Regions from separate parts of the Streptomyces griseoviridis genome, predicted to be linked through region 1. Evidence: riboswitches for the same ligand, from Rfam matches in the RefSeq annotation. Region 1 holds a riboswitch; each other region holds the start of a gene.
What was found. A riboswitch is a leader RNA that binds a small molecule or an ion and turns the genes downstream of it on or off. The one in region 1 is predicted to bind cobalamin.
Positions count from the first base shown of each region.

Region 1 (2,190 bases):
CGCGGTCGCGGGCCTCGGGTTGAGGACGCGTTCGGCGAGTTCCCCGAAGAGGAGGCCGAAGCCGGTCCACAGGGTGAGCTGGATGGCGAGCGCGGCCAGCCGGAAGCGCCACAGGACGGCCGCCGGGAAGTCGGCGGGCACCTCGTTGATGACCGGCAGCAGCGCGAACGCCAGGCCGGTCACGACGGCGAACGCGGCCACCGCGGCGACCGTGGCCCACCAGTTCCCGAGCCTGGGGGCGAGCCGTCTGCCGAGCAGGGTCGCGGCGACGGCGAGGAGCACGCTGAGCACCATCATCAGGAAGTACAGGGTGGTCCGCTTGCCGATGGTGTCGCCGTCGCCGACGGCGGGCGGGTTGGCCGGGTACTTCAGGAACGGCACGACGTAGACGGCGAGCAGGGCGCAGCCGGAGAGCAGCAGCGCGGTGGCGCGGGGCGAGAAGCGGCCGACCCGGCCGAGGGCGAAGCAGTAGGCGAGCGCGGCGATGCCGCCGAAGGCGATGCCGTAGAGCAGGACGCCGGTGGCGAGTCCCGCGGTGGACTGGAGGGAGCGGGAGACGAGTTCGACCTCGTGCTCGTGGCTGTGCGCGTGGGACTCCTCGAAGCCGATCGCCTTGTCGACGGAGGGCTCACCGAGGAGGTAGGCGGCGACCAGGGCGAGCAGTCCGGCGCCGAGGCCGGCCAGCATGCCGCGGACGAGGAGGTTTCTCACTGTTGCGGAGTTCATGGGTGTGCGGCGTCCCTCGGGTCAGTGGCAGGGGAAGCCGAGCAGGTGGCGGGCGTCGTGGACCCACTCGTGGACGTCCTCGCCGGAGACGACCGAGGTGGCGCCCTGTTCGGCGCCGACGAAGTACAGCAGGACCAGCATGAGGATGCCGAAGAAGACCGCCCAGGGTGCTATCGCCTTCAGCGGCAGCGGGGCGGGGGCCACGGGTGTGGTGGTCGGCGGAGCGACGGTCTGCGCCATGGCAGGACCTCCTCTGGGAGTTCGCGTCCCAACTCGGTGGTGCACTGGACGACGGCTACGGGTCTGACTCACGGCCCGCCCGGGGGCGGGCCGTTCACAGTGGCGCGACCGTGCCGGTTTTGCACCGGCTTCCGTTCTGCCGTCGACGATTTCGGTGTGACGGTACCTCGTGACGCGAGCATGGCCAAGACCGCGCCCCCGTCGGTGACGGCGGGGTCAGTCCAGCTGGATCAGGAGGTCGCCGCCCTCGACCTGCTGGATCGGGTTGATGGCGAGGCGGGTGACCCGGCCCGCCCTGGGCGCGGTGATGGAGGCCTCCATCTTCATCGCCTCGATGGTGGCGACGGTCGCCCCGGCCGCCACCTCGTCGCCCTCGGCGACCGCGAGGGTGACCACACCGGCGAACGGGGCCGCCACCTGGCGTTCGTCACCGCGGTCGGCCTTCTCGGTGGCGGGCACGTCGGAGGCGACCGCGCGGTCGCGGACCTGGATCGGGCGGAGCTGGCCGTTGAGCGCGGACATCACGGTGCGCATCCCGCGCTCGTCGGCCTCGCCGACCGCCTCCAGCTCGATCAGCAGCCGGACGCCGGGCTCCAGGTCGACGGCGTACTCCTGGCCGGGGCGCAGCCCGTAGAAGAAGTCCTTGCTGGCCAGGACGCTGGTGTCGCCGTAGCTCTGGCGGTGGGTGTCGAAGTCGCGGGTGGGGCCGGGGAACAGCAGCCGGTTGAGGGTGGCGCGCGGGGTCTTCTCCAGTCCCTCGCGGTCCTCGTCGGTCAGCTCCTGGACGGGCTTGGCGGCGGCGCGGCCCTCCAGGGCGCGGCTGCGGAAGGGTTCGGGCCAGCCGCCCGGCGGGGTGCCGAGGTCGCCGCGGAGGAAGCCGATGACGGAGTCGGGGATGTCGTACCTGCCGGGGGCGGCCTCGAAGTCGGCGGGTGCCACCCCGGCGCCGACCAGGTGCAGGGCGAGGTCGCCGACGACCTTGGAGGACGGGGTGACCTTGACGAGCCTGCCGAGCATCCGGTCGGCGGCCTCGTACATGGCCTCGATGTCCTCGAAGCGGTCGCCGAGGCCGAGCGCGACGGCCTGGGTGCGCAGGTTGGAGAGCTGCCCGCCGGGGATCTCGTGGTGGTAGACGCGGCCGGTCGGGGAGGCGAGTCCGGCCTCGAAGGGGGCGTAGATGCGGCGGACGCTCTCCCAGTACGGTTCCAGGTCGCCGACGGCCTG
Region 1 covers NZ_CP029078.1:1,436,295-1,438,484, forward strand. Annotated here, with positions in the region: gene DDJ31_RS05365 (CbtA family protein) at 1-726, opposite strand, end outside; gene DDJ31_RS05370 (CbtB domain-containing protein) at 748-966, opposite strand; cobalamin riboswitch at 1,003-1,125, opposite strand; gene DDJ31_RS05375 (pyruvate carboxylase) at 1,183-2,190, opposite strand, start outside.

Region 2 (2,190 bases), 4.5 Mb from region 1:
CGTTGACCCGGCGCATGAACTCGTCCGGGATCCAGTGCGCGAGGTTCAGGTTGTGCGTACGCCGGGCGTCCTCACCGGTGTTGTCGCGCAGCTCCAGGAACTCCTCGATGTCGGAGTGCCAGGTCTCCAGGTAGACCGCGGCCGCGCCCTTGCGCCGGCCGCCCTGGTTGACGGCGGCCACCGAGGCGTCCAGCGTCTTCAGGAACGGCACGATGCCGTTGGAGTGCCCGTTGGTGCCGCGGATCAGCGAACCGCGGGAGCGGATGCGGGAGTAGGAGAGGCCGATGCCGCCGGCGTGCTTGGAGAGGCGGGCCACCTGGTGGTAGCGCCCGTAGATGGAGTCCAGCTCGTCCAGCGGCGAGTCCAGCAGGTAGCAGGACGACATCTGGGGGTGGCGGGTACCGGAGTTGAAGAGGGTGGGCGAGGACGGCAGGTAGTCCAGGCGGCTCATGAGCCCGTAGAGCGCCGAGACCTCGTCGACCGAGCGGGCGGTGTCGTCCTCGGCGAGGCCGGAGGCGACCCGCAGCAGGAAGTGCTGGGGCGTCTCGACGACCTTGCGGGTGATCGGGTGGCGCAGCAGGTAGCGGCTGTAGAGGGTGCGCAGGCCGAAGTAGCCGAAGCGGTCGTCGCCGCGCGGGTCGATCAGCGCGTCCAGGCGGGACGCGTGCACCCGGGCGAACTCCGCGGTGCGGTCGGCGATCAGGCCCTCGCGGTGGCCGACGGCGATGGACTCGGTGAAGGTCGTGACGCCCTGGGTGGCGGCCTCGACGGCGATGCTGATGGTCAGCAGCCGGGCGGCGAGCCGCGAGTAGGCGGGGTCCTCCGAGATGAGTCCGGCCGCCGCCTCGGTGGCCAGCTCGCGCAGCTCCGCCTCGTCGGCCCGCGCGGACCGGCCGCGCAGCGCGGAGGCGGCGACCCGGCCGGGGTCGGCGTCGGGGAGGTCGGCGGTCAGCTCGGTCAGGGTCCGCAGCAGCGCGGCACCGGGGCCGTCGTTCTCCACCGGGGTGACTGAAGCCGGGTCGACTGGCGCGATGGTCACGTGGGGGCTCTCCCTCGCTCGGCACGGGGGCCTCGAAGAGGGCAGGGGTCGGCCGCGGGCGCACACACGCCGCGTCCAACCGCCCATTCCGCGAGGCCCGGACGTCTCAGGGCACCCGGACCGGGAGGCCGGGCGCACTGTCGGCAGGTCCTCGGACTGGACGTGCGTACGGCACGCGGGTACGCGAATGTACGCAAGTACACCGTTGCGGGACAGTTCCGGATTCGCACCGGATTCCCCTGCGGCGACAGCGAGCATGAGCATACATCTAGTGCCGGGCTGCGGTAGCACCCCCAGATGTTGTGTCGTGCCGGTCTCGGAGCGTCAACTCGTAGGTGAGCACAGTGATCTGGCGGGGCCCCCGGAAGCCGCGCGTCCGGGGGTCGGATGTGCGGGCCGCCGGGTGTCTCGGGAACGCCCCGTGAAGGGCCCTGTGCGCTCGACGCGGGCCCGTCGGGACATCCGTCCGAGGGCGGCGGCGGGGGCTTCGCGGACGACGGCGAGGGTGCCGGTGCAGCGGCTCGCGGGTGACGGTTCCGGAGCGTGACAGCGGGCCGCCGTCCTCCCGGATCGGCGGCCCGCTGTCGGTGGTGCGCGGTGCTGGGGGTGTCTCAGTGGGTGGAACCCGCCGTCGCCGGGGGCAGTTCGACCTGGACGCCCGGGTCGCCGGCGTCCGCCGTGTAGTCCTGCGGGCGGGTCTCGTCGACGCCCTCGGGGGCCTTCAGGGCCCGCAGGACGAAGGTGGCGACCACCACGACCAAGGCGTTGAGGGCGAACGCGGTCATGCCGATGTAACCGATCTCACCGATGCCGGGGATCTCGTCGGAGGAGCCGCCGAAGTGCTTCTGGGTCGGCGACGCCACCCCGTACGCGGCGACCGTGCCGTAGACCATGCCGACCGCCCACCCGGCGAGCAGCGCCCAGCGGTGGCACCAGCGGGTGAAGAGGCCGCCGACCAGGGCCGGGAAGGTCTGAAGGATCCAGATCCCGCCCAGGAGCTGGAAGTTGATGGCGACCGTCTTGTCCATGGTGAGGACGAACACCAGCGCGCCCACCTTCACCAGCAGCGAGACCAGCTTGGAGACCCGGGTCTCCTGCTCGGGCGTGGCGTCCGGCTTGATGAAGTCCTTGTAGATGTTGCGGGTGAAGAG
Region 2 covers NZ_CP029078.1:5,891,386-5,893,575, forward strand. Annotated here, with positions in the region: gene DDJ31_RS25585 (ribonucleoside-diphosphate reductase subunit alpha) at 1-1,039, opposite strand, end outside; cobalamin riboswitch at 1,165-1,303, opposite strand; gene mctP (monocarboxylate uptake permease MctP) at 1,651-2,190, opposite strand, start outside.
Region 2: another riboswitch for cobalamin. It lies ahead of DDJ31_RS25585 (ribonucleoside-diphosphate reductase subunit alpha); the one in region 1 lies ahead of DDJ31_RS05370 (CbtB domain-containing protein).

Region 3 (2,190 bases), 7.0 Mb from region 1:
TGAAGTCCAGCGCGAGGCCCTCGACGCGCGCTTTGGCGAGGACGGGCAGGGCGTCGCCGAGCCGGTCGAAGTAGGACGCCACCAGCAGCTTCGGCCGGTCGGTGAGGCAACCGAGGTCGCGGTAGGCGCGGCCGGCGGCGTTCAGCTCGGCCGGGGTGCGGTCCTGGACCAGGGCGGGCTCGTCGACCTGCACCCACTCGGCGCCGGCCGCGCGCAGGTCGGCGAGGACCTGCGCGTACACCGGCAGCAGCCGGTCGAGCAGGGTGAGCGGCTCGAAGTCGGCGGCCACCCCGGGCGCCGGCTTGGCCAGCAGCAGATAGGTGACCGGGCCGACCAGCACCGGACGGGCCGTCAGGCCCAGCGCGAGCGCCTCCCGCAACTCCGCCACCTGCTTGGCCGAGTCGGCGACGAACTCGGTCTCCGGGCCCAACTCGGGCACCAGGTAGTGGTAGTTGGTGTCGAACCACTTCGTCATCTCCAGCGGCGCGACCTCCTGGGTGCCGCGCGCCATCGCGAAGTAGCCGGCCAGCGGATCTGCGGCGACGGCCTCCCGGTGCCGTTCGGGGATCGCGCCGACCATGACGGTGGTGTCCAGGACGTGGTCGTAGTACGAGAAGTCACCCGTGGGGACCTCGTCGATGCCCGCCTCGGCGAGCTGGTGCCAGTTGGTACGGCGCAGATCGGCGGCGGTGGCCCGGAGGGCGTCGGCGTCGACGCGGCCCTTCCAGTAGCCCTCGATCGCCTTCTTGAGTTCCCGGTCCTGTCCCTGGCGGGGGTAGCCGTACACGGTGGCCCGTGCTGCCGCGGCTGCGGGCTTGGTGGTCACGGAGATCTCCTTCGCGAGATGAATCCCTGAGATCCCGGCGACGGGACGCGGACGCGAAGGGTGGCTCACCGGACGGCTCCGACCTCGCGCGGCACAGCGCTGTCGTCCGTTCGGTATGCGCGCCGACCCGCCCACGAGGTCACCGGAATGTCCGCGCGCGAGTCGTCACGCACGGGCAGTGGCAGGTCTTCGGACTCACGGGCACGCCCTCTCGAAGGAGGACACCTACTGGCCGTCGCTTCCCAGACCCGGGCGGGCCCAGTGCGTATGACGGCGGTCGTTCCCGCTCACCGCTGCGGGGCAGTCCCGGATTCCCACCGGGTTCCCTCTTGCGACGCATCCCGCCTGGCGGACGGGGCGAACCAGCTGCGTGGACCAGCCTAGACGCCCGGTCCCCGGCGCGGTGCGCGCCGTCCACGATACGGATGGTGAGGTGACCCACGCGGCCCGGGGGAGTGAAGGGCGACGGGAGCGGGAAGCACCGTGCGCGCGTCCCGTGCCCGCGTGCACGCCGGTGTCCGGGCACGCCGGTTTCCGGGCCCGCCGTCCCGCCTCGACGCCCGGCACCCGCGTCGACCGACTCAAGCGCGACGGCGTCGGAGCCGGCGCCCGATCCGCAAGGCGGCCACGGCCCTCACGGCCGACGCGTCGCCCGTACGGCCGGTGTCCCCGCCCTCACGGCAGTGGTCTGGCACCTCACGCCGCCCCACCCTCACGGCAGTGGTCCCGCGCCTCACGCCGCGCCACCCTCACCGAGAACGCTCCGACGCTCCGACGCCGTGACGATCCCGTACGTGACCAGCCCGTACAGCAGATGCGGTACGACGTCCGACGTCCAGTCCTTCGCCGACCAGGTCCTCGGGTCGCTCACCCCGAGGCGTGCCATCGGCAGGTCGGTGGCGGCCATGGCCAGCACGCCGGTCGCCAGACCGCCAAGCCACCACGGCATCCGCGCGCCCGCCCGGCGCAGCACGGAGACGGCCATCCCCGTGCCGCAGCCGACGGCGATGCCAGAGAGGGCGCCGAGACCGGAGAGCCGGTTGTCGAGGTTGCCCTCCGGGTCCGGCACGGGGTATCCGATGTCCCTGGCGATCTGCTCCACGACCTGCGCCGGCGCGTCGCTGGAGGGTCTTCCCCGCCAGGCCATGTCGGCGTAGGTCACCGCGTTCAGTACGGTCGTGCCGGCCGCGCCGGCCATGCCACCACGCACGATGCTCTGGATCATGCCGGGCCGAGTGCCCATCCGGCCGGTTCCGAATCAGCGGGGCCAAGACCGCCGTCGCCTACCGCATGGCCACCAGCACGACGCTGCTGAGCACGCTGGTGATCACGAAGTACGGGGCGTTGAGGACGCCGTAGTAGAG
Region 3 covers NZ_CP029078.1:8,452,263-8,454,452, forward strand. Annotated here, with positions in the region: gene metE (5-methyltetrahydropteroyltriglutamate--homocysteine S-methyltransferase) at 1-826, opposite strand, end outside; cobalamin riboswitch at 990-1,209, opposite strand; gene DDJ31_RS36455 (hypothetical protein) at 1,560-2,051, opposite strand; gene DDJ31_RS36460 (DUF1761 domain-containing protein) at 2,110-2,190, opposite strand, start outside.
Region 3: another riboswitch for cobalamin. It lies ahead of metE (5-methyltetrahydropteroyltriglutamate--homocysteine S-methyltransferase); the one in region 1 lies ahead of DDJ31_RS05370 (CbtB domain-containing protein).

Region 4 (2,190 bases), 760 kb from region 1:
GTCGACCGCCACCCGGATGTTCGTCGCCTGGGGCCTGACCCTGCCGGCCGCCGCCCTGGTGGGCGCGCTCGCCGAGTCCGTGACCAACCTGGGCGACTGGGGCACCGCGGCCGTCGCCGTCTTCCTGATCGCCTCGAGCGCGGCCATCTGGAAGCTGTCCAGGCGCGAGGTCATCGACCACCACAACGTCGTCGCGGCCGACCAGGCCGAGCCGGCCGGCGTGGTGACGCAGGCGATCGCCGCCGTCATCCCGCCCCCGGCGGGCACCGTCCCCGACACCCTGACCGCCACCATCCCGGCCCCGCCCGCCACCGCCCAGAGCACGGAACCGGCCGCCGGTCCCGCCGCCGTCTGAGCCCGTCCACCCGGTAACGGAGGAACCCCGACATGAAGATCGACTGGGCGTCCCTTGGCTCCGTCTTCGGCGTCAGCCTCGTGGTCACCGTGGCCCTCGTGGCCCTGTTCACCCTCGGCATCGCGGGCCTGTCCCGCCGTGAACGGGCCACCGCGCAGGGCGGGTCGGCGCCGCTGGCCGTCACCGGCGCGTACGCCTGCTTCGCCGCCTGCGCGGCGGCCGTGGCGTACGGGATCTCCCTGATCGTCGCCTGAACCGCGCCGGGCGTCGGGCCCACACGCGAAGGGGTGCGGGACGGAACACCGTCCCGCACCCCTTCGCGTGTGGGCCTCGGCACACTCCTTCACCGCAGGTCAACAGCAAGTTGACTGCCGTTGTGCAGCGTGGTGGACTGCCGAGGCCAAGTACGGCGGCACGAGAGGAAGCCGGTGTGAATCCGGCGCGGTCCCGCCACTGTCACCGGGGTAGGAACCCCCGGGAGCCAGGAACTCTCACCGCCGGTCTCGTCGAACCAGGGCGCGGACACCCTGAGTGAGGACATATCGCCATGCGCGGCACCCGACCGAAGCCGAGCGTCCCGGCCCTGCCCGACCCCGTGACCGACTGACCCGATGCGTGCCGATCGCGTCTTCGCGTACGGCGCCGCCGCCGGCCTCCTCGGCGACCGACTGCTCGGCGATCCCCGCCACGGGCATCCGGTCGCCGTGTTCGGACGGGCCGCGGGCGCCGTGGAGCGGGTGCTGTGGCGTGACCACCGCGGGTGGGGCGCCCTGCACACCGCCGTGTGCGCCGGTGGCGCCGTCGGCCTCGGTGCCGTCGCCGCCCGCGCCGTCCGCTCCTCCCCCGCCGCCTCCGTCGCCCTGACCGCCGCCGCCACCTGGGCCGTCGTCGGCGGCACCTCCCTCGGCCGGGAGGCGCGCGCCGTCGCACGGGCCCTGGAGGCGGGGGACCTGGCGGGCGCGCGGGCCCGGCTGCCGCATCTGTGCGGCCGCGACCCGCAGGCGCTGGACGCCGACCAGATCGCCCGTGCCGTCGTCGAGTCCGTCGCCGAGAACACCTCGGACGCGGTCGTCGGCGCGCTGGTGTGGGGCGCCGTCGCCGGGGTCCCCGGGCTGCTCGGGTTCCGGGCCGTCAACACCCTGGACGCCATGGTCGGCCACCGGTCGCCCAGGCACCACCGCTACGGCTGGGCCTCCGCCCGCCTCGACGACCTCGCCGGCTGGCCGGGCGCCCGGCTCACCGCCGTCCTCGCCGCCGTCGCGGGCGACGACCCGCGCGGTGCCCTGCGGGCCTGGCGCGCCGACGCGGGCGCGCACCCGTCGCCCAACGCGGGCCCGGTGGAAGCCGCGTTCGCGGGAGCGCTCGGGGTGCGCCTCGGCGGCACCCTCTCCTACGCGGGCCGCGTCGAGCACCGGCCGGTCCTGGGCGGCGCCGCGGGACGCGCGGTCACCGTGCCCGACATCGACCGCGCGGTACGGCTCTCCGCACGCGTCGGCCTGCTCGCCCTCGGGGTCTGCGCGGCCGGCCGGCTGCTGGCGAGCGGACGCCGGTCATGAGGGGCGGCGGACTCCTCGTCGCCGGCACCACCTCCGACGCGGGCAAGAGCGTCGTGACGGCCGGGATCTGCCGCTGGCTGGTGCGCCAGGGCGTCAAGGTCGCGCCGTTCAAGGCGCAGAACATGTCCCTCAACTCCTTCGTGACCCGCGAGGGCGCCGAGATCGGACGCGCGCAGGCCATGCAGGCGCAGGCCTGCCGGATCGAGCCGACCGCGCTGATGAACCCCGTGCTCCTCAAGCCGGGCGGCGAGCAGAGCAGCCAGGTCGTGCTGCTCGGCA
Region 4 covers NZ_CP029078.1:2,199,069-2,201,258, forward strand. Annotated here, with positions in the region: gene DDJ31_RS08810 (inorganic phosphate transporter) at 1-355, shown strand, start outside; gene DDJ31_RS08815 (hypothetical protein) at 388-609, shown strand; cobalamin riboswitch at 726-865, shown strand; gene DDJ31_RS08820 (cobalamin biosynthesis protein) at 967-1,911, shown strand; gene DDJ31_RS08825 (cobyric acid synthase) at 1,908-2,190, shown strand, end outside.
Region 4: another riboswitch for cobalamin. It lies ahead of DDJ31_RS08820 (cobalamin biosynthesis protein); the one in region 1 lies ahead of DDJ31_RS05370 (CbtB domain-containing protein).